DNA from 4 places in the Kitasatospora sp. NPDC101183 genome. Region 4 is predicted to be linked to each of the others. Evidence: riboswitches for the same ligand, from Rfam matches in the RefSeq annotation. Region 4 holds a riboswitch; each other region holds the start of a gene.

Region 1 (5,420 bases), on a different contig from region 4:
GGGTTCCTGGTACCGGAGAGCATCATCACGTCGATCGCGAGGTTGGCGTCGAGCGTGACGGTGACCTGGGCCATGGTGACTCCTCCTCGGGTGCGGAAGAGCAGCATGCCCGTTGGCCCGGGGTTTGGCCACGCGAATGCGCGAAGCCCCCGGGAGCGCACTCCCGGAGGCCCCGCGCGCCGGTGCGTCAGACGCGGCCGGCGAAGTCCGGCGCCCAGTTGGCGACGGTCTGCGTGCGCACGCCCGAGGACGGGTTCGCGGCCTCGACGTACTTGCCGCCGCCGATGTAGATGGCGACGTGGTAGACGCCCGAGTCCTGGCCGTTGTTGGACCAGAACAGCAGGTCGCCCGCCTGGAGGCTGTCCAGCGAGACGTGGGTGCTCGCGGCGGCCTGGTCGGCGGCGACGCGCGGGACGGAGACGCCCGCGGCGCGCAGCGCGGCCTGGGTCAGGCCGGAGCAGTCCCAGCCGCCGTTGCCGGTGCCGCCGTAGACGTAGGCCTGGCCGACCTTCGACTGGGCGAAGGAGACGGCGGCGGCCATGCTGCCGGTCGCGGTCTGGGCCGGCTGCTGCGCCTGCTGCTGGGCCGGGGCCTGCTTGGACGGCTTGGCGGCCTGGTCCTGGGCGAGCGGCTTGGCGTTCACGGCACCGCCGTTCGCGGGCTGGCCGGACTTCTGCGAGCGGTTGAACCAGCCGAAGTCCGAGCCGGACTTGGCGGCGGGGGCGGCGGAGACCTGGGCCTGGCCGTCGAAGCTGAGCTTCTGGCCCGGGTAGATGGCGTCCGGGCCCTCGGTCAGGGTGGCGCGGTTGAGGTCGTACAGGTGCTGCCAGCCGCCCTGGACGTTGTGCTTGTCCGCGATGGTGGACAGCCAGTCGCCCTCGACCACGGTGTAGTCGCCCTGGGCCTGCGGCGCCGGGGCGGCCTGCTGGGCGGGGGCCTGCTGGGCGGGGGCCTGCGGGGCCTGCTGGGCCTTCTTCTGGGCCCAGGCGCCCTTGCCCGAGGTGCCGGAGGCGGCGGAGCCGGCCTGGTCCTGCGACTGCGACTGCGCGGGGGCGGCCGGCTTGGCGGGCTTCGCGGCGGGCTTGGCGGCCGCCGAGGTGTCGACGGAGGCGGCGGCGCCGCCCTTGGTCAGACCGGCCTGGACGGAGCAGACGGGCCAGGCGCCGGGGCCCTGCGAGGCGAGGACCTTCTCGGCGACGGCGATCTGCTGGTCCTTGGTGGCCTGGTTGGCCTGCGGCGCGTACGAGGTTCCGCCGAAGGCGGCCCAGGTGCTGGAGGTGAACTGCAGGCCGCCGTAGAAGCCGTTGCCGGTGTTGATGCTCCAGTTGCCGGTGCTCTCGCACTGGGCGACCTTGTCCCAGGTCGCGACGGAGGCGGCGGAGGCGCTGGTGGTGGTGAGGCAGGGGATCGTGAGGCCGACGCCCGCGACGCCGAGGGTGGCGATCACGCGACGGGTGCGGCTGGACAGGCGGGTGCCGTTGGTGGGCAGCATGAAGACGCGGTCCTCTCCCACGCCTGCGAGGTGAGCTGTCGGATTCGGGCTGGAGTTGCCCGGCCGCGCGCTGCGCGGCTTCACCCCTAGCCCCGGGCCGTTCCGAAGAGCGGCCGAGGGCGACTTACCTGTGGTTCCCCCGCTCCTGCCGTGATGCGTTTTCGCGCTGCCAGGACATCCGACGGCAGGACTCGGCGTCGCGGATGAACTGGGTCCGTGTGGTCACGAACGGGGAGCACGTTAAGCAGAAGGAACTTCAATCTGCAAATAGCTGTGATGCGCATCACGGGGTTTAGAAAATAGCCGAATGAGCGCATTTCATGATCGGAAATGATCGTTTATTGGCAAGGTCACGCCGAATTCCCGGAACTGGCTCCGCCTCAGTTCTGCGGTGACGGAGCGTCGGAGCGCGCAGGGGGCGCGCCCGCCGGGGCGGGGAAGCGTCCACGATGCGGGCGCCGGATCAATTCCCGTATTCGTCGACAAAAGAGACCAGAACGGACATCACGCCCTTCATGGCTGAGCGGGGAACCAGGGAAGCGGGGAAGCGGTAAACGGAAATGCGGAAGGGGCCCGCGGCGGCCGTAGCCGTCGCGGGCCCCTTCCGGGGGCGTGCGTGCGCCCTGTCAGCCCTCCACGGGCGCCTGGACGGCCGCGTGGGCGCCCCGGGGCGCCTGTGACGGCTCCGAGGCCGCCGCGGCCTCGGCCAGGGCCTCCGCGGTGGGCGCGGGCAGCGAGGCCAGGTAGGTGGAGGCGATCAGCTGCCCCACCGTCGGGTAGGCGCCCAGCGGCGCGGCGGACGGGCAGCCCGTCTCCTCGGCCGCTGTGGCGAGCAGTTCGGAGTCCGCCTCCGGGCCGATCACCAGCGGGGCCAGGGCGGGCCGCTGGGAGCCGGTCTCGCGCAGGTGGTTCACGGCGCCGGCCACCGAGCCGGGGACGTCCAGCGCGGCCGCGACGACCGGGACGGCCAGGCGGGCGGCGAGCAGCACACCGGTGATGCCGGCCGCGGCCGCCGCCTCCTCGCCGCCGACGACGGTCAGCACGACCCCGTCCGCGGCGGTGGCGATGGCGAACAGCCGCGCCCGGTCGGCCCGGGCGAGCCCGGCCTCGGACAGTCGCACGTGCACGGCCTCGGCCAGCAGCGGGTGCGGGCCGAGCGCGTCGGTGACGGTGGCGCCGTACTCGGCGGCCGCGGCGTGGAGTTCGGTCAGGAAGTCGTGCGCTCCCGGCACCAGCGGCACCACGACGGGCGCCGGCATGCCGGACTCGGCGGCCGAGGCCAGCAGTTCGGCGACGGTGCGCTCGCCCTCGGCCTCGGTGCCCTCGCCGGACAGGTAGCCGACCGCCGCCTGGACGCCGTTCTGCTCGCTGCGGACGATCGACAGCAGTTCCTCGACGACCGAGCGGGACTCGGGCCCGGCGGTGGCGGGCACGGCCAGCACCAGGGCCGGGCTGCCGGAGGGGATCTCGGGGCGCTCGGGACGGCGGTGGCGCCCCCGCGCACGGGAGCCTGGAGTACGGACGGGCAGTGGCGCGCCCGGAATGGCTGCGGTGCTCATGCCGGAGATCGTAGGACATCGCCCCGTCAGGCCCGCAGTCGGCTGCCGTACGGGCGTCCCGGGGGCGCGCCGCCGGGCCCGTGCGCCCGTCCGCACCGTCCGGGGAGGTTCATCCGCAAAACGGGCGAAACGCCACGGCGCCCCGCCCCCGTGGCCGAAGGTGTTTGACGCGACCGCAGGGGTCGGGCGTTGCAGGTGTGACGAGTGAGATGTTTCACAGCCCGGATGTGTGGACGAACGGGCCTGACGGAGGGTCACGGTGGTGCGACTCCCGGCGTTCGAAGATCAACAATCGGCGGAGGAATGCTCACGGTCGGTTGCGGAGATGTCGACGATTCAGTCGTCTATGTCCGTTTACGCACCGTCAGGAGAAGGGTCCGTGAAGAGTTCGCGGCCGCCGGTGAAAGGGCTCGTGCACCTGCAATGTCCCGTGCTGATGCACGTGCACTGCGGCTATCATCACGTCAAGTGAGGCGTTGTGCCGGGCCGGTACGGGGCCGGTCCGTTCGTTCGGCGCGTGCCGGGAGCGCCGCGCTGGACGACAACTCCGGATCTCTTCGGGAGATTTCTATGCACGACTCGCAGGACAAGCACGGCTCCTACGGCCCGTACAACGGGATGGCCGCCACCGAACTCCAGGGGGTGGTCTGGCAGAAGAGCCTGCACAGCAACTCCCAGGGCAACTGCGTCGAGTTCGCGGCCCTGCCCGGCGGCGAGGTGGCGATGCGCAACTCGCGCTTCCCTGAGGGGCCGGCGCTCATCTACACCAGGGCCGAGATCGAGGCCCTGCTGCTGGGGGCCAAGGACGGGGAGTTCGACCACCTGGCGGTCTGACGGGGGCCGCGGCTTCACCATCTGGGGGCCGTCGTGGGTGCTGACACCACGACGGCCTTTGTCTTGTCCGCGGTCTTGTCCGCACTCCGCCGCGGGCCGGGCCGACCGGGTCGGTGCGCTGCCGCGCGGGATGCGGCGCGGGGTGCCGAGGGGACGCCGACGGCGGCGTCCGGCGGGCGCGGGCCGGACTTCGGGCCGCGCAGGCCGTAGGGGCCGTGCGTCTCGTGCGTCTCGTACGAGTGAAGCGGGTGAAGAGGGTGGAGCGGTCGGACCGGCGCGTACGGCCTGATCGCGGCGTTCGGGCAGGGAGTCCCACGGCTCCCGGGGTGTGGTCCTCCCGGGGCCTCGCCACGACCGTCCGCACCTCGGACGGCTGCGCGTCCGGCGGTGGTCCGGTGTCGGCCTAGGCCGAGCGTCGGTGTCGTCCACCGAGTTCGGAGCCGTTCACGGGCTCCGCCTCGAACATGGCCCACACCACCTTGCCGCTGCCGAGGGGGTGCCAGCCCCAGGAGCGGCTGAACGACTCGACCAGGTGCAGCCCGCGGCCGGATTCGGCGACGAAGTCCGCCTCCCGGGCCACCGGGCCGGTGTTGCTCGGGTCGCTCACCGCGCACACCACCTGGGGGGCGCGGTGGACCAGGCTTATTCGGATCGGCAGCCGGCCCTCGGCGGTCGGCTGTATGGGAAAGTCGTGCTCGCCCAGGGCGCCGCCCGAGGGGTCGGGCCGTGCGCCGATCGCATGCCGAAGCGCGTTGGTGACCAGTTCCGAGGCGACCAGCGCGACGTCGTCGAAGAGCTCCGCCAGATCCCAACGGTCCAGGGAGGCCCGGACGAAGTCGCGCGCGGTTCTGACGGCTTCGTAGCGAGGTGCGAGCGTACAGGTGACCACAAGGGGGTCAACCGCCAAAGCCGTACCGGTGCTCATGAAGAGCTCCTCCCATAAGGGGGCGGACACGGCTGGACCCGCCGGGGTCATGCCGGTCACCTCCGACTCGCTCGGCCGCTCGGCCGCCCCCTCGACGACCAGGCGCGCGCGCACTCGAACGCCCGCCGGCGCGGGGGACGCCGTCGGCCGGGTGCACGGAGTCGCGCGTGGGGTCGACGCGGAGCCCGCGGGATTGCCAGGGATGTGCAGGTGCACGTGCACCATGGTGGTGTGCGCTCACTGCAGATGCAAGAGTCGATTCACGTGCAGTCGCACTATTGGCATATGCAAGCGCCGTTTGCACGTGCATCCTGGTGCGGAGGGTGTGGAACTGATAGGAACATCCGTCAGTATCGGCACCGTGAGCGCTCAACTGATGGCAGACTGTGCGCTGTTTGCCCTAGGTGGAGGTTTGGACCGCATGACCACAGTTCAGCCGGGCGGCGGCTCGATGGTCCGCCGAATCCTCCTCGGCTCGCAGTTGCGACGCCTGCGCGAGACGCGGGGCATCACCCGCGAGGATGCGGGCTACGCGATCAGGGCCTCCGAGTCCAAGATCAGCCGGATGGAACTCGGCCGCGTCAGCTTCAAGGAGCGTGACGTCGCCGAC
Region 2 (5,420 bases), on a different contig from region 4:
CCCGAGATCGAGGTGCTGCCCGGCTCGTACGACCTGCCGGGGGCCCGGCTGCTGGACCTGGTGTCGGTGATGGACCGGCTGCGCTCGGCCGGCGGCTGCCCCTGGGACGCCGAGCAGACGCACGAGAGCCTGGTGAAGTACCTGGTCGAGGAGGCGTACGAGCTGGTCGAGGCCATCGAGGAGGGGGACCGCGACACGCTGCGCGAGGAGCTGGGCGACGTCCTGCTCCAGGTGTTCTTCCACTCGCGCATCGCCGAGGAGGACGGGCAGGAGCCGTTCTCCATCGACGACGTGGCCGGGGACATCGTCGACAAGCTGGTCTACCGGCACCCGCACGTGTTCGCGGGCGAGCGGGCCGAGGGCGCCGCCGAGGTCGAGGCGAACTGGGAGCAGCTGAAGGCGGCCGAGAAGGCGGACCGGGAGTCCGTCCTGGACGGCGTCCCGGCGGGGCTGCCCGCCCTGGCGTACGCGGCGAAGCTGGTGTCCCGGGTGCGGCGGGCGGGCTTCGGGAAGGTGCCGGACGAGCCGTACGAGCTGCCGGCCGAGCTGACCGCCGAGTCGGCGGGCCGGCTGCTGCTGGCCGTGGCGCAGCGGGCGCACGACGCCGGGGTGGACGTGGACGCGGCGCTGCGCGCGGCGGCGCGCCGCTACCGGGGCGCGGTGCGCGCGGCCGAGGGGCTCCAGCCGTAGGGGAGCGTCACGCGGCGGTGGTGTGCTCCACCGGCAGCGGGAGGACGACCTCGGCGATGGCGTCGCCGACCAGGGCGACGAGTTCGGCGAGGCGCTCCAGGTCGAGGTGGGCGGGCAGTTCGGCGAGGGAGACGATCCGCTCGCCGTCCGGCCCGGCCACGCAGAAGAGGTCGATCGGGCCGAGGTGCTTCTCGGCGGTGTCGACGACGGCGGCCACGTCGCTGGGGCGGCGGACGTCCCCGTGGACGCCGACGACGGGGCAGCCCGGGCGGTCGAGCTCGGAGGCGAGGTCCTCCGCGACGCCGACGTGCTGGTCGGCGATCAGCATCCCGGCGGCGCCGGCGGCGGTGAACCGGCGGGCGAGGTCGGCCCCCGACCCGCCGTCGAGTACCGCGATGACGACGACTGCCCCGGCGACCCGCATGGTCTGCTCCTCCCTGTGGGCGACACCGCACCGGCGCCCACGCGTACTGCGGAGGATCGTAGGCACGTCCTGACCCCCCGCAACAGGGATTACCCCTCAGGTGACCAGGCTCACGCCAGGCGCCGCGCCAAGAGCTGTCCAAGAACCGTCCACGGGCCGGGCACGGGCCGGCCACGCGCCGTCGATGCGCCGGGCGCACGCCGTTCGCGAACCGTTCGCGCGCCGTTGACGGACGGGGCGCGCCCCCGCCACCGGATACCGTCGACCCATGCCAGCTCAGCCCGACGCCACCGCCCCTCAGCTCTTCACCTGGGAGTTCGCCGCCGACCCGTACCCGGCGTACGCCTGGCTGCGCGAGCACGCCCCGGTGCACCGCACCACGCTGCCGAGCGGGGTCGAGGCCTGGCTGGTGACGAGGTACGCGGACGCCCGCCAGGCGCTCGCGGACGGACGGCTGTCGAAGAACCCGGCGCACCACAGCGAACAGGCGCACCGCACCGGCCGGGTGGGCATCCCGGGTGAGCGGCAGGCGGACCTGATGACCCACCTGCTGAACATCGACCCGCCGGACCACACCCGGCTGCGCCGCCTGGTGTCCAAGGCGTTCACCCCGCGCCGGGTGGCCGAGTTCGAGCCGAGGGTGCAGCAGCTCACCGACCGGCTGATCGACGGCTTCGCGCAGCGCGGATCGGCGGACCTCATCCACGAGTTCGCCTTCCCGCTCCCCATCTACGCGATCTGCGACCTGCTCGGCGTGCCGCCCGAGGACCAGGACGACCTGCGGGACTGGGCCGGTGCGATGATCCGCCACCACGGCGGCCAACGCGGCGGCGTGGGGCGGGCGGTGAAGAAGATCCGCGCCTACCTGCTGGAGCTGATCCACCGCAAGCGCGCCGACCTCGGGGACGACCTGATCTCCGGCCTGATCCGGGCGAGCGACCACGGCGAGCACCTGACGGAGAACGAGGCCGCCGCGATGGCCTTCATCCTCCTCTTCGCCGGGTTCGAGACCACGATCAACCTGATCGGGAACGGGGCCTACGCCCTGTTCCGCAACCCGGATCAGCGCCGGCTGCTCCAGGAGTCGGTGGCCCGCGGCGAGAGCGCCCTGCTGGAGACGGGGATCGAGGAACTCCTGCGCTACGACGGGCCGGTGGAGCTGGCGACCTGGCGGTTCGCGACCGAGCCGCTGTCGATCGGCGGGGTGTCCGTTCCGGTGGGGGACCCGGTGCTGGTGGTGCTCGCGGCGGCCGACCGCGACCCGGCGAGGTTCTCGGACGAGAACACCCTCGACCTGGCCCGGGCCGACAACCCCCACCTGGGCTTCGGGCACGGCATCCACTACTGCATCGGCGCCCCGCTGGCCCGCCTGGAGGGCCGCGCGGCGCTGGCCACGCTGCTCTCCCGGCTGCCCGACGTACGGCTGGCGGAGGAGCCGGAGAACCTGCGCTGGCGCGGCGGTCTGATCATGCGTGGACTGCGGGAACTGCCGGTCGAATTCAGCCCGGAAATCCGCTCCCCGCACGCGGTTCCGGCCACTCCCTGACGTCCTTCGAGACACCGACACGCTGACGGGGCGTCGCCGGCAGCCTGTCGATCGGGGTGTGAACACGCATCAAATCGGACAAACCGGCGCCGTGCGTAGGCGAGCGACCACTGGCCGTGATTTCTGTGTGATATCGGCGAGATGAGCTTGTGATCGAGCTGATGATCTGTCTAGTCTCCGTGGAGTTCGCAGCTGCGGACCCCGAACGCGGAACGCCGAATCCTGCCCGCCGCGCCACGGGAAACCGACCAGAACCCTGGGCAGGGGCGGGGGACCCAGGTTTGTTGCCGTCCCCACGGCTTGGGGTGAAGCCGCCCGCGCGGAGCCGACTCCGCGTCACGGCGGCCGGGCCACCTCCCGGTCCGAACCCGACAGCTCACCTCGCAGGCGTGCGGAGAGGGACCTCTTCATGCTGCTCGTTGGATCTGGCCGTCACCGTCGTCGCACCCAGGCCGAGAAGGTCATCGCCGTCGCCGGTGTGGCCGGCGTCGGACTCGCACTGCCGCTCCTCACCGCCACCGGCGCCTCCGCGGCCCCCGCCTCCACCTGGGACGCCGTCGCCCAGTGCGAGAGCGGCGGCAACTGGAGCATCAACACCGGCAACGGCTTCTACGGCGGCCTGCAGTTCACCTCCAGCACCTGGAAGGCGTACGGCGGCACCTCCTACGCCGCGCAGGCCAACCAGGCCAGCAAGGGCCAGCAGATCGCCGTCGCCGAGAAGGTGCTCGCCTCCCAGGGCCCCGGCGCCTGGCCCGTCTGCTCCCAGAAGGCCGGCCTGAGCAAGGGCGGCCCGGCCGCCTCCGTCGACACCTCCTCGGACACCAAGGCCCAGTCCGCGCCCAAGGCCCAGAAGCAGGCCCAGAAGCCCGTCCAGCAGCAGGCCCAGAAGCCGGCGCAGGAGAAGCCCGCCCAGTCGTACGCCCCGAAGCACGCGGCCCCGAAGGCGGCCGAGAAGCCCGCCGCGCAGTCGTACGCTCCCAAGCACGCCGCCCCGCAGGCCGCCGCGCCCAAGGCTGGGGACTACACCGTGCGCTCCGGTGACACCCTGTCGACCATCGCTGCCGCCCAGGGCGTCTCCGGCGGCTGGCAGTCGCTGTACTCCGGCAACCGCGCCACCGTGGGCGGCGACCCGGACCTGATCCTCCCGGGCCAGGTGCTGCACCTCGGCTGAGCCGACCGGACGTCAGAGGGGCCGGCCGGCAGGGCCGGCCCCTTCGTCCGCGTTCGCCCGGGATCGGGCTGCCGACCCGGGGCGCCCAGGTGAACTACCGGTGGGTAGCACGGCCACACGCTGAGACGGGACCGAGGCCGACGTGGCCGTGGAGGCCCGGGCGGTTAGGCTCTGGTCGTAACGACTCCGCAATCCTCCCGCCGACATCACCACCCCGGTCGGCCGGGACCTGCTTCCGCAAGGAGATGCCACGTGCCGTCCATCGATGTCGTCGTAGCCCGTGAGATCCTCGACAGCCGCGGCAACCCCACGGTCGAGGTCGAGGTCGGCCTCGACGACGGCAGCACCGGCCGTGCCGCCGTTCCGTCCGGTGCCTCCACCGGCGCCTTCGAGGCGCTCGAGCTGCGCGACGGTGACAAGAACCGCTACTTCGGCAAGGGCGTGGAGAAGGCCGTCCTGGCCGTCATCGAGCAGATCGGCCCGGAGCTGGTCGGCTACGACGCCACCGAGCAGCGCCTGATCGACCAGGCCATGCTCGACCTGGACGCCACCCCGGACAAGTCCTCGCTCGGTGCCAACGCCATCCTGGGCGTCTCCCTGGCCGTCGCGCACGCCGCCTCCGAGGCCAGCGACCTGCCGCTGTTCCGCTACCTGGGCGGCCCGAACGCGCACGTCCTGCCCGTCCCGATGATGAACATCCTCAACGGCGGCTCGCACGCGGACTCCAACGTCGACATCCAGGAGTTCATGATCGCCCCGATCGGCGCGGAGTCCTTCTCCGAGGCCGTCCGCTGGGGCGTCGAGGTCTACCACACCCTCAAGGGCGTGCTGAAGGAGCGCGGCCTGTCCACCGGCCTCGGCGACGAGGGCGGCTTCGCCCCCGACCTGGACAGCAACCGCGAGGCCCTGGACCTCATCGTCGAGGCCATCCAGAAGGCCGGCTACGAGCCCGGCCGCGACGTGGCCCTGGCCCTGGACGTCGCCGCCTCCGAGTTCTTCGAGGACGGCGCCTACCAGTTCGAGGGCAAGGCCCTCACCTCGGCCGAGCTCATCGAGTACTACGCCGAGCTGGTCGACGCCTACCCGCTGGTCTCCATCGAGGACCCGCTGGACGAGTCGGACTGGGACGGCTGGAAGGCCATGACCGTCAAGCTGGGCGACAAGGTCCAGATCGTCGGCGACGACCTGTTCGTCACCAACCCGCAGCGCCTGGCCCGCGGCATCGAGACCGGCACCGCCAACGCCCTGCTGGTCAAGGTCAACCAGATCGGCTCGCTGACCGAGACCCTGGACGCCGTCGAGCTGGCCCAGCGCAACGGCTACCGCTGCATGATGTCGCACCGCTCCGGCGAGACCGAGGACGTCACCATCGCCGACCTGGCCGTCGCCACCAACTGCGGCCAGATCAAGACCGGCGCCCCGGCCCGCTCCGAGCGCGTCGCCAAGTACAACCAGCTGCTGCGCATCGAGGAGATCCTCGACGACGCCGCCGAGTACGCCGGCCGCGGCGCCTTCCCGCGGTTCCGCTCCGCGGACCAGTAAGCACAGTCGCTCTGCGGAGTAACCAGCACAGTCGCGCCGCCGAGTAA
Region 3 (5,420 bases), on a different contig from region 4:
TTCGCGGAGGGCTCGGAGGGCCGGCGCGTCCAGGCGCTGGCGCTGATGCAGGGCGATCCGGCGCTGGCGGACCTGTCGAGCGTGCTGGACGCGATCGAGCACCCGCGCTCGGACTTCGAGCAGTACCACGCGCTGCTGGCCGCCCGGGGCCTGCTCTCCCGGCTGCCGGTGGCCGACGCCCAGCGGCTGCGGGACGCGGTGGCCGGGCGGCTGATGGACCCGGAGGGGATTCCGTACGGGTCGGACCGCAGCTGGCTGGCGGAGAAGATCCTCTCCCAACTGCCGGCCGCGCCCCCGCTCGTCCCGGCCCAGCCGGTGGAGAAGTCCTAGACGGACCGGCTGCGGTGGTCGGCCGCGCGCAGCACCAGGACGCTGCGGGTGCGGCCGTCGCCGGGGCGCGGGAAGCGGTGGACCTCGGTGGCGATCCGGCGCTCGCCGAGGGCGTACCGCAGGGCGTCGAGGTGGCCGCAGCGGCGGCCGTACCCGTCGTGCAGCGGCTGGACGCGGACCTCGCCGGCCGGGGAGGTCACCCGGACCAGCTCGACCAGGGCCGCCAACTGCCGCTCGGGGCCGAACAGTTCGGGGTAGGCGAAGATCAGGTACCCGCTGAGGGTGAGCGCGAAGGCGCCGTCCGCGAAGGGCAGCCGGGGCAGCAGGGCGGCCACGTAGCGCTGCGGGTGGGCGGCCGAGTCGGCGGTGAAGAGCCGGCGGGCGCGGTCCCAGCTGCGCAGGTAGCTGTCCGGGCGGCGGCCCGGGGGCGGGTGGAGGGACGGGCGGGCGGCCAGGTCGGCGGCCATCGAGGTGCGGGCGGCCAGCGCGTGGGCGGCGACCACGGGCGGGGGCAGCGCGTACGCCGGGTCCACGGCGATCACCCGGCAGCCGAGCGCGCGGGCCTCGGCGGCGAGGCCCGCCGCGCCGCCCGGGCAGTCCAGCAGCGGACCGGGCAGGGCGGCGAGGCGGGCGCGGGTGAGGTCGAACAGGGCGCAGTACTCGTCCAGCGGCCGGGAGGTGACCAGGACGTCCGGGGTGTCGGCGGGGGCGGCCACCCGGCCATCGGAACACGGGCGCCGGGCGCCCGCATCCCGGAGGATCACTGCCCGAGCAGGCCCCGGGCGGCGGCCCGGTCGACGTTGGTCAGGCCGCGCACCAGCTGCGCCGTCAGGAAGACCAGGACCAGGCCGATCGCGGAGAAGGCGGCGATCTGGGCCGGCGACTGGACGTAGTACTCGTAGTGGCCGCTCTCGACGGTGAAGTCGAAGATCCGGTAGCCGGGCCAGCCGACGTAGCGCGGGAAGACCCAGTGGTAGAGCGGGTAGAGGGCCATCGCCCAGCCGAGCAGCAGGAAGACCAGGGTCATGACGAAGCGGAAGATCGCCCACGGGAACATCACCACCTGGTGCAGCACGGCCTTCCAGCCCGCCGCGTCCGCGAGCCGCGCGGTGACGGAGCCCCAGAAGCCCGGCCGGGTCTGCTCCACCGGATCCGGGCCGGACACGTCCACGCCGAGCATGGAGCGCACCCGGGCCCGCTCCATCAGGCCGAGGCCCCGGGCGGTGCTGGTCAGGGCGGCCCAGACGGGCAGGCCGAGGCAGGTGACGACGGTACCGAGGCCGGCGCAGAACAGGGCGACGCAGACGGCGAAGCCCACGATCGCCACCGGCAGCCCGGTGAGCGCGTAGCCGACCTCGCGGTAGTAGTGCGTGGAGAACGGCGCCCGCCAGAACGGCGGCGGCTCCTCCGTGCGGCGGGCCCGGGCGGGGCGCCCCGCGTCCTCGCCGTACCCGCCGAGGGCGTACCGGTCGCCGTCCTGCGTGACGCCGCTGCTGCTCATGTCGCGTTCCCCCGGCCCTTCGCGGTGGTTCGTACTCCTTGACGATCACCAGTCTGGCCGAACGGCGGCGGGCGGAACATCGGGGGGCCCGGCGGATCGGGGGTGGGGTTAACCCCCTACCCGGGTGACCTCCGGGTCGCCGAACAGCGCGTGGAGCGCCTCGGCCCCGTCCGGGGTGTGGCGGTGCTCACGGAGCGCGAGGCGGGGGCGGGTGAGCTGGACGGGGACCATGGCTGCCGAGCCCACCCACGCGCGGATACGGTCGGAGCATGAACGACGAAGACCTGCGGATCGCCCCGCGCACCAGGGCCGCCGACCTGCTCGCCTGGTCGGACGGCCAGGGCCGCCCGCCGGTGGCCGAGGAGCCGCTGCGGGCGGTGCTGGCGCTGCTGGAGCTGGGCGGGGGCAGGATGCACGACGGCTGGCCCGAGCTGACCTCCACCGCGGTGGAGCACCTGCTGTACGAGCGGCTGCACCTGTACGTCCAACCCGCACCGGAGGAGGACCCGCTCGCGTACGGCGCGGCCGTCCTGCTGCTGGTCGACCACCAGCGGGCCGCGCGGCGGCTCAACGCCAAGCGCCAGGAGCGGCTGCACGCCGAGGCCGAGTGGCAGGGCGAGGTCGCCGCCGGGCTGCTGCGCCGCGCCGACCTGGTGACCTGGCCCCGGCTGCACGCCCTGCTGATGCACGCGCACGGGGTGGACGTGGCGGACGGGGGCGCGGTGCGCGACTGGCTGGCCGCCCTGGTGGAGCTGGGCGAGGAGGGGCGCTCGGCCGCGTACGAGGCGCTGGCGGAGGCCGGGTGGCTGGACGAGCAGGACGAGCGGGGCTGGGGCCCGGCCCGGGTGCTGTCCGTGGGCATGGCCACCGACGGCGCGCGCCGGCTGCTGGAGCACGGGCTGATGCGGCGCAGCTACCGCAACCTGGAGGAGCTGACGGCGCTGGGCCGGCCGATGCCGGAGGAGCTGACGGGGGACTTCGAGGAGCTGGAGGAGGCGGCGGCGCAGGCGGCGCTGGACCTGCTCGGGGAGTGGACGGTGCCGGGCCTGGCGCGGCTGCTGGTCGAGGAGTTCCCGGAGCTGGCGCCGGAGCCGGGCGCGGAGGAGATCGACGCGTACCTGGGGCGGTAGGACGGGCACGGAAGGGGCCCGCCGGGGCCCCTTCCGTGCCTACGTCCGTACGTCCGGACGTCCGTTACGGGTTGACGCCGCGCTGCTGGAGCCAGGACTCCGGGTCGACCGGGGCGCCGCCGCCGGGGCGGACCTCCAGGTGCAGGTGCGGGCCGGTGACGTTGCCGGTGGCGCCGACCTTGCCGATCTGCTGACCGCCGGTGACGCTGCCCGAGCCCTTGATGATCGAGGAGAGGTGGCAGTACCAGATCTCGGTGCCGTCGGGCAGGGTCTCGACGATGCGGTAGCCGTACGAGCCGGACCAGCCGGCCGAGGTGATGACGCCCTGGCCGATGGCCATGACCGGGGTGCCGGTGTCGGCGGCGAAGTCCAGGCCGGTGTGCAGGTGGGCCCAGTAGCGGGCGCTCTGGCCGTAGTGGGCGGAGAGGCGGTAGTCGGACTCGGCGACCGGCAGGGTGAGGGCGGCGGCCTTCTTGGCCTCGGCCTCCGCCGCGGCCTTCTTCGCCTCGGCCTCCTTGGCGGCGGCCTTGGCCTCCGCCTCCTTCGCGGCCTGGAGGCGGGCGGTCTCCTCGGCGGCGGTGCGCTGGCTGTCGGCCTGCTGCTGGATGCGGGCGGCGAGCGCGAGGCCGGGGTCGGCGGCGAGGGCGACCGGGGTCTCGTCGGGGGCCTCGACGGCGGGGGCGGCGGCCGGGGTCGCGGAGGCGAAGCCGGTGGCGCCCAGGGTGGCGGCGACGGCGGTGACGCCGAGCAGCGGGGAGGCCCCGCGGGTCTGACGCGGCATCCGGTGGCGGTTGGCCTCGGCCTCGGGGGCCGCGCCGAGGGGGCCGGTGCCGTCCGGCTCGAAGCCGTCGTGGCCGGGGTGACCGGGGTGGTCGAGCAGCTGGATTCCGGCTGCGGGGGTGTGCGTCGACGCCACGGGGGCGCGCTCCTTTCCTTCCCTCGCGCCTACCGGGTTAGCTGACGGGTTCGGAGCAGGAAGGTCTCCTACGGCCGGGCCGGAGCCCCGCCGATTCACCCCAAGGAACGTGGTTCCCCGGCTCCCTGACCTGCCCGGAGGCCGGTCGGCGGGATTAGGCGACGGCGCACGGTGCCGTCTGGGTACGGCGTTGACGACCGCGCTGCGTTATCAAACGTTAATCCGAGGAGGCTCTGATTCCAAGCCGTTCGTCCGGGACGAACGGGAAGCCCGTGAGGGGACGTCAACGAACGATCCCTCACGCGGGGCGCCGCACGCACGGCCCCGACTGAGTACCGGTACTCATGTGCGAGGGCCGGGGCGCCAGCATGCTGGGCGCCATGAGCGCACCGATGCAGAGCCGCACGACGGCCGCCTACTACATCCAGGCCGTCCTCTCCTTCGCGATCTCCGGCACGGCCCTCGCCGTCGGGATCGCCTACCTGCCCGTCGGGGGGTGGGTCCGCGCCTTCCTGGGGGTGGGCCTGCTCTACACCGTCACCTCCGCGTTCACGCTGGCCAAGGTGATCCGGGACCGGCAGGAGGCCGGCGACACCGTCGCCCGGGTCGACCAGGCGCGGCTGGAGAAGCTGCTGGCCGAGCACGACCCGTTCCAGGGGCCCTGACGGGGCCGTGTCGCCGACCGCTTGACGGCTAAGGCTATTAGCCTTAGCTTTATGGCTATCGGCAGCACGAACCCCGGAGCGAGGAGATTCCCCATGAACGGCACCGCCACCCCGGCCACCGGCCACCTCGACCTCCCCGGCGGCCGGATCGCCTACGACGACACCCGGCAGGGCGACGGCCTCCCCGTCGTCCTGCTCCCGGGGATGCTCGACAGCCGCACCGCCTACCGCCACCTCAGGCCGCTGCTCACCGCCGCCGGGCGGCGGGTCGTCACCATGGACCTGCGCGGCTTCGGCGAGAGCTCCATCGCCTGGGACGACTACTCCCCCGCCGCGATCGCCGGCGACGCCCTCGCCCTCCTCGACCACCTCGGCATCGAGCGGGCCGTCCTGGTCGGGCAGTCCTACACCGGCGCCACCGTCGTCCGGGCCGCGATCGACGCGCCGGAGCGGGTCGCCGGGATCGCGCTGATCGACGCCTTCGTGGAGAACCCGCCGAGCGGCCTGATGAAGGCCGTCATGACGGCGATGGGCGCGATGCTCGTCCACTGGCCCGCCTCCTGGGGCCTCTACCTGCGGAAGATGGCCTACCCGGGCCCCAAGCCGGCCGACTTCGACGCGTACGTGGACGGGCTGGTCGCCGCCCTGCGCACCCCCGGCCGCAAGGCCGCCACCCGGGGCCACGTCGGCGGGGACTCCGCGCCGGTGGGCTGGGCGGAGCAGGTCCGCTGCCCGGCGATCGTCCTGATGGGCTCCAAGGACCCCGACTTCCCGGACCCGGCGGCCGTCGCGCAGCGGCAGGCGGAGAAGCTGCGGGCGGAGAAGGTGATGATCGACGGGTCGGGGCACTACCCGATGGCCGACAACCCGCAGGCCGT
Region 4 (5,420 bases):
CGGTCGGACGGGCGCGCCGCAGTAGCCGAGGCCGCTGGCCCCATGGCTCTACGGGCGTAGCGCGTCGGCGGCTGCAGGGGTCGTGACCTCGGCTGTTAGGCTTGCGAAGCGTGAGCGCGAAGCCCCAGATCCCCAATGTCCTGGCCTCCCGGTACGCCTCGGCGACCCTGGCCCAGCTGTGGTCCCCCGAGCACAAGGTGGTCCTCGAGCGCCACCTGTGGCTCGCCGTCCTGAAGGCCCAGCAGGACCTCGGCGTCGAGGTGCCCGCGACGGCCGTCGCCGACTACGAGCGGGTGATCGACCAGGTCGACCTCGGCTCGATCGCCGCCCGTGAGCGGGTCACCCGCCATGACGTGAAGGCCCGCATCGAGGAGTTCAGCGACCTCGCCGGGCACGAGCAGATCCACAAGGGGATGACCTCCCGGGACCTGACCGAGAACGTCGAGCAGCTGCAGATCCGCCAGTCCCTGGAGCACGTGCGGGACCGTACGGTCGCCGTGCTGGTGCGCCTGTCGAGCCTGGCCGCGCAGCACTCCGAGCTGGTCATGGCCGGCCGCTCGCACAACGTGGCCGCGCAGGCCACCACCCTGGGCAAGCGCTTCGCGTCGATCGCGGACGAGCTGCTGGTCGCCTTCCGCCGCCTGGAGGAGCTGATCGCCCGCTACCCGCTGCGCGGGATCAAGGGCCCCGTCGGTACGGCCCAGGACATGCTGGACCTGCTGGGCGGCGACACGGACAAGCTGGCCGAGCTGGAGCGCCGCGTGGCCTCCCACCTCGGGTTCGACAACGTGCTGACCAGCGTCGGCCAGGTCTACCCGCGCTCGCTGGACTTCGAGGTGCTCACCGCCCTCGTCCAGCTGGCCGCCGCGCCGTCCAGCCTGGCCAAGACCATCCGCCTGATGGCCGGGCACGAGCTGGTCACGGAGGGCTTCAAGGAGGGCCAGGTCGGCTCCTCCGCGATGCCGCACAAGATGAACACCCGCTCCTGCGAGCGCGTCAACGGCCTGGCCGTCATCCTGCGCGGCTACGCGTCGATGACCGGCGAGCTGGCCGGCGACCAGTGGAACGAGGGCGACGTCTCCTGCTCGGTGGTGCGCCGGGTCGCGCTGCCGGACGCGTTCTTCGCCTTCGACGGCCTGCTGGAGACCTTCCTCACCGTCCTGGACGAGTTCGGGGCCTTCCCCGCCGTGATCGAGGCCGAGCTCGACCGCTACCTGCCGTTCCTCGCCACCACCAAGGTGCTGATGGGCGCGGTGCGCGCGGGCGTGGGCCGCGAGACCGCGCACGAGGTCATCAAGGAGCACGCCGTCGCCTCGGCGCTGGCGATGCGCGCGGGCGCCCGGGAGAACGAGCTGCTGGACCGCCTCGCCGCCGACGAGCGGATTCCGCTGGACCGGGCCGCGCTGGACGCACTGCTGGCCGACAGGCTGTCCTTCACGGGCGCGGCCGGGGCGCAGGTCGCCGAGGTCGTCCGCCGGGTCGAGGCCGTCGCGGCCGCGTACCCGGAGGCGGCGAAGTACGCTCCGGCCGACATCCTCTAATAGGGCGACATTCTCTGACCATTCGTCAGGTCTTCTTCGAGGGCCCCGTCGCCGTTCCGGTGGCGGGGCCCTCGGGCGTCCGGGTGCGGCCCGGGTCCAGCGGCGGGGTGGTGGTGCCGCAGGGCCAGTCGCAGTTCGGCTCGGCCACCGGCTGCGCCTCGTCGTCCGGGGCCAGGACGTTGCCGCGGATGGTCGCGAAGGCGGTCAGGCCGCCCGCGGTGAGCAGGCCCGCGCAGATCAGCATCGCGGTGTGGAAGGCGGAGTCCACCGAGGACGGGACGCGGTAGGCGTCCCCGCTGAGCCCGGCCAGGGAGGGGAGGGCGGCGACGGCGAGCAGGCCGGCCGCGCGGGCGGCGGCGTTGTTGACGCCGCTGGCGATGCCCGCGTGCCGCACCTCCACGGCGGCCAGCACTGTCGCCGTCAGCGGGGCGACCAGCAGGGTCATGCCGCTGCCCATGACGGCCACGGCGGGCAGGACGTCCAGCCAGTAGGAGGAGTGCGGGCCCGTGCGCAGCATCAGCAGCACCCCGGCGGCGCACAGCAGCGGGCCGACGGTGAGCGGCAGGCGAGGGCCGATGCGCTTGCCGAGGCGCCCGGAGCGGGCCGAGAAGAGCAGCATCAGCACGGTGATCGGCACCAGGGCGAAGCCGGAGACCAGCGGGGAGAACCCCGCGACGATCTGCAGCTGCACCACCAGCAGGAAGAACACCCCGCTGAAGGCGGCGTAGACGCAGAGGGTGACGAGGTTCACGGCCGTGAACAGCCGGGAGGAGAAGAGGCCCAGAGGCAGCATCGGCTCCGGGGTGCGGCGCTCGACGACCAGGAAGGCCGCGCCGAGCAGGACGCCGAGCGCGCCGGAGACCCAGACGGCGGGGGAGACGCCCTCGCCGGCGGCCGTCAGGGCGTAGGTGATCGCGCCGAGGGAGAGCGCGCCGAGCAGGGCGCCGAGCACGTCGAACTTTCCGGCCGCGCCCTCGTCCCGGCTCTCGGGGACGAAGCGGGAGGTGACGGCGATCACGGCGGCGGCCAGTGGCAGGTTCAGCAGGAAGATCCAGCGCCAGCCGGGCCCGTCCACCAGCCAGCCGCCGAGGAAGGGGCCGATCGCGGCGGACACCCCGCCGAGGCCGGACCACAGGCCCACCGCGGGCGAGCGGTCGTCCGGGTGGAAGACGGCCTGGAGCATGGCGAGGGAGCCGGGGGTGAGCAGGGCTCCGCCGATGCCCTGGACGGCGCGGGCGGCGATCAGCACGTGGATGTTCGGCGCGGCGGCGCAGGCCGCGGAGGCGATCGCGAACCAGACCACGCCGAGCAGGAACACCCGGCGCCGGCCGTAGCGGTCGCCGAGCGCGCCGCCGAGCAGGATCAGCCCGGCGAGCGTGAGCAGGTAGGCGTTGAGCGTCCACTGCAGGGACGCGAGGGAGGCGCCGAGATCGGCGCCGATGCGGGGCAGGGCGACGTTGACGACCGTGCCGTCGAGCATCGCCATGCTGGAGCCGAGCACCGTCGCCAGTAGTACCCAGCGACCCTGCGCGGTGCCCAGGCGCAGGGTGCCGGCCTCGGAGGTGGCCACGGGCAGATCCTCTGCCCGCTGGGGTGTGCGTGACAAGGGTCACCGGGTGGTGTGTCGGAGGTGGGCGGTGGGTGAGCGGGTGGCTGCGGGGCGTCGCGGAGTTCGGCGCAGGGTCGTGGATCAGTGGCGCCGAGTGAATGGATGGTGCACGTACGGTGCTTCCGGGGGTTCGGAGGGTGACCGTTTCGGCGGGGATCGTTGCGGGTTCAAGAGATCGACATTGCTTCACCCGGACGGATGAGTTTTAGTTCAGCGACCGACCGGCCAGCCCGGTTGGACCCACCGGGTGGAACGCCGAGTCCTGCCGCTGCCCGGTGGCTCGCAACGAACTCTGTACGGCAGGAGCGGGGGACCCACAGGTAAGTCGCCGGACCGGTGTCCGTGCCCATTCGGGTGCGTACGGCCAGGACCGGCTTGGGGTGAAGCCGCATCATGCGGCCGGGCAACTCCAGCCCGAACCCGACAGCTCACCTCGCAGGCGTCGGAGAGGAAACTTCCATGCCTGCACAGGCTCGTCGTATCACCCTGCCCCGCGCCGCCCGGATCGGCATCGCCACCGCGGTGACCGGGGTCTCCTTCGTCCTCCCGCTGGTGACGGCGGTGAACGCCCAGGCCCACACCGGCGGGCACGCCGCTCCGGCCTCCGCCTCCGCTCCCGCTCCCGCTGCTTCGGCTCCGGCTGCCGGCTCCGCCTCGGCTTCCGCTTCGGCGGAGGGCTACCGGGTCGTCGGGGGTGACACCCTGTCGAAGATCGCCGACGCGAAGCACGTCGAGGGCGGGTGGCACGCGCTGTACGAGCGGAACCGCTCGGTCGTCGGCGCCGACCCGAACCTGATCTTCCCGGGTCAGCAGCTGACGCTGGGCGGGCACGTGGCCGCTCAGGCTGCTCCTGCCGAGAAGCCGGCTGCGCCTGTTGCGCCCGCCCAGAAGCCGGCCGCCGCGCCGCAGGCCGCCCAGCAGGGCGACCTCCAGGTGACCACCGAGGTCGCCAAGCCGTCCGCCCAGGTCCAGACCCAGGTTCAGGTCGCCACCGCCGCCCCGGCGCAGGCCGTCACCGCCGTGCCGGTCGCCGCCACCTCGGGCTACGTCGCGCCGCTGGCCAACCCGAAGCTCGGCGAGGCGTACGGCGTTGCGGGCTCGATGTGGGCCTCCGGCCACCACACCGGCCAGGACTTCGTCGCCTCCACCGGCACCCCGCTGCGCGCGGTCGCGGGCGGTGTCGTGGTGAAGGCCGGCAACGGCGGCGCCTACGGCAACGAGGTCGAGATCAAGCTCGCCGACGGCAAGTACGCGCAGTACGCGCACCTCTCGTCGATCGGCGTGAAGATCGGTCAGAACGTGACCGCCGGCCAGCAGATCGGCCTCTCCGGTGCGACCGGCAACGTGACCGGCCCGCACCTGCACTTCGAGATCCGTACCGGTCCGGAGTACGGCTCGGACATCGACCCGGTCGCGTACCTGCGGGCGCACGGCGTCGCGCTCTGACGCGTCGGGCCCTGATGCGTCGGGCTGCTTGAACCACCGCTGGTGCGGGGCGAATCGGGCCCCCGGGATGGTCATGTCGGGTGACCGCTCGACCGGGTGACCGCCGCACCGGCGGACATGGGCGCGGGACACGCCCAGGCTGGCCCGGCTTCGTGGGACCTCTCCCCACGAGGCCGGGCCGGCCGTTTGCGCTGTCCGGCGTCAGGCGCGGTGGGCGGGGAGGCCCTGGTGGGCGGCGGTGATGAGGTCGTGGACGCGGTGGCCGAAGTCGTCGGCGTCGCGGGCCGGTTGGGGGAAGACCAGGCGCACGTCGCGGTGGCCGTCCGGGTGGTCGAGGCGCAGGACGAGGCCGAAGCGGTCCAGGGCGAGCGGGCGGACGTCCGGGCGGCGGGCGAGCAGGTCCTGGTCGAGCAGCCGGGTGAGGACGTGCAGGGCGTCGGCGTGGTCGTCCGCCAGGTGGGTGAGCAGCGCGGCCTCGTGGCGGGCCAGCGGGTCGGGGGCGGCGAGGGCGAGGTCGGCGGCGGTGAGCGCGCCGGTGCCGTACGGGGTGGCGAGGACGGCGTGGGCGACGTCGATCCGGAGGTGGACGCCGAGGCCGTCCTCGGTGAGGTGGGCGAGGTGCAGCCGCCCGGCGAGGGTGAGGCGGGAGCGGACGCGGTCGCGGACGGCGACGGGGGAGACGTCGGTGACGTCCACGACGACGGCGAGGCCGTCGTTCGAGCGGGCGGCCTCGCCGGTGAGCGGGGAGTCGAGCGGGGCGCACAGGCGCAGCCGGGAGCCGTGGACGGAGACGGGGGTGTCGAGTTCGTGGTGCTCGCCGAGGG

The links. Region 4 has a riboswitch for cyclic di-AMP ahead of ACIRRS_RS20260 (peptidoglycan DD-metalloendopeptidase family protein). Riboswitches for the same ligand answer to the same signal wherever they lie in the genome.
Region 1: it holds a riboswitch for cyclic di-AMP, as region 4 does, so the genes downstream of both, ACIRRS_RS24710 (transglycosylase family protein) here and ACIRRS_RS20260 (peptidoglycan DD-metalloendopeptidase family protein) in region 4, are expected to answer to the same signal.
Region 2: it holds a riboswitch for cyclic di-AMP, as region 4 does, so the genes downstream of both, ACIRRS_RS12510 (transglycosylase family protein) here and ACIRRS_RS20260 (peptidoglycan DD-metalloendopeptidase family protein) in region 4, are expected to answer to the same signal.
Region 3: it holds a riboswitch for cyclic di-AMP, as region 4 does, so the genes downstream of both, ACIRRS_RS15855 (M23 family metallopeptidase) here and ACIRRS_RS20260 (peptidoglycan DD-metalloendopeptidase family protein) in region 4, are expected to answer to the same signal.

What each region holds. Positions count from the first base shown of each region.
Region 1 is NZ_JBIWOW010000017.1:201,081-206,500, forward strand. It holds gene ACIRRS_RS24705 (hypothetical protein) at 1-74, opposite strand, end outside; gene ACIRRS_RS24710 (transglycosylase family protein) at 188-1,513, opposite strand; cyclic di-AMP (ydaO/yuaA leader) riboswitch at 1,500-1,660, opposite strand; gene ACIRRS_RS24715 (hypothetical protein) at 2,119-3,051, opposite strand; gene ACIRRS_RS24720 (DUF397 domain-containing protein) at 3,622-3,885, shown strand; gene ACIRRS_RS24725 (ATP-binding protein) at 4,289-4,810, opposite strand; gene ACIRRS_RS24730 (helix-turn-helix domain-containing protein) at 5,232-5,420, shown strand, end outside.
Region 2 is NZ_JBIWOW010000007.1:353,290-358,709, forward strand. It holds gene ACIRRS_RS12495 (MazG family protein) at 1-690, shown strand, start outside; gene ACIRRS_RS12500 (SDR family NAD(P)-dependent oxidoreductase) at 698-1,114, opposite strand; gene ACIRRS_RS12505 (cytochrome P450) at 1,383-2,660, shown strand; cyclic di-AMP (ydaO/yuaA leader) riboswitch at 2,897-3,064, shown strand; gene ACIRRS_RS12510 (transglycosylase family protein) at 3,070-3,831, shown strand; gene eno (phosphopyruvate hydratase) at 4,084-5,373, shown strand.
Region 3 is NZ_JBIWOW010000010.1:20,576-25,995, forward strand. It holds gene ACIRRS_RS15830 (hypothetical protein) at 1-330, shown strand, start outside; gene ACIRRS_RS15835 (hypothetical protein) at 327-1,046, opposite strand; gene ACIRRS_RS15840 (sensor domain-containing protein) at 1,091-1,831, opposite strand; gene ACIRRS_RS15845 (hypothetical protein) at 1,940-2,077, opposite strand; gene ACIRRS_RS15850 (hypothetical protein) at 2,101-2,961, shown strand; gene ACIRRS_RS15855 (M23 family metallopeptidase) at 3,026-3,877, opposite strand; cyclic di-AMP (ydaO/yuaA leader) riboswitch at 3,890-4,048, opposite strand; gene ACIRRS_RS15860 (YiaA/YiaB family inner membrane protein) at 4,258-4,542, shown strand; gene ACIRRS_RS15865 (alpha/beta fold hydrolase) at 4,636-5,420, shown strand, end outside.
Region 4 is NZ_JBIWOW010000013.1:212,381-217,800, reverse strand. It holds gene ACIRRS_RS20275 (MarR family winged helix-turn-helix transcriptional regulator) at 1-25, shown strand, start outside; gene purB (adenylosuccinate lyase) at 102-1,541, shown strand; gene ACIRRS_RS20265 (MFS transporter) at 1,567-3,111, opposite strand; cyclic di-AMP (ydaO/yuaA leader) riboswitch at 3,424-3,607, shown strand; gene ACIRRS_RS20260 (peptidoglycan DD-metalloendopeptidase family protein) at 3,610-4,596, shown strand; gene ACIRRS_RS20255 (DUF2470 domain-containing protein) at 4,798-5,420, opposite strand, start outside.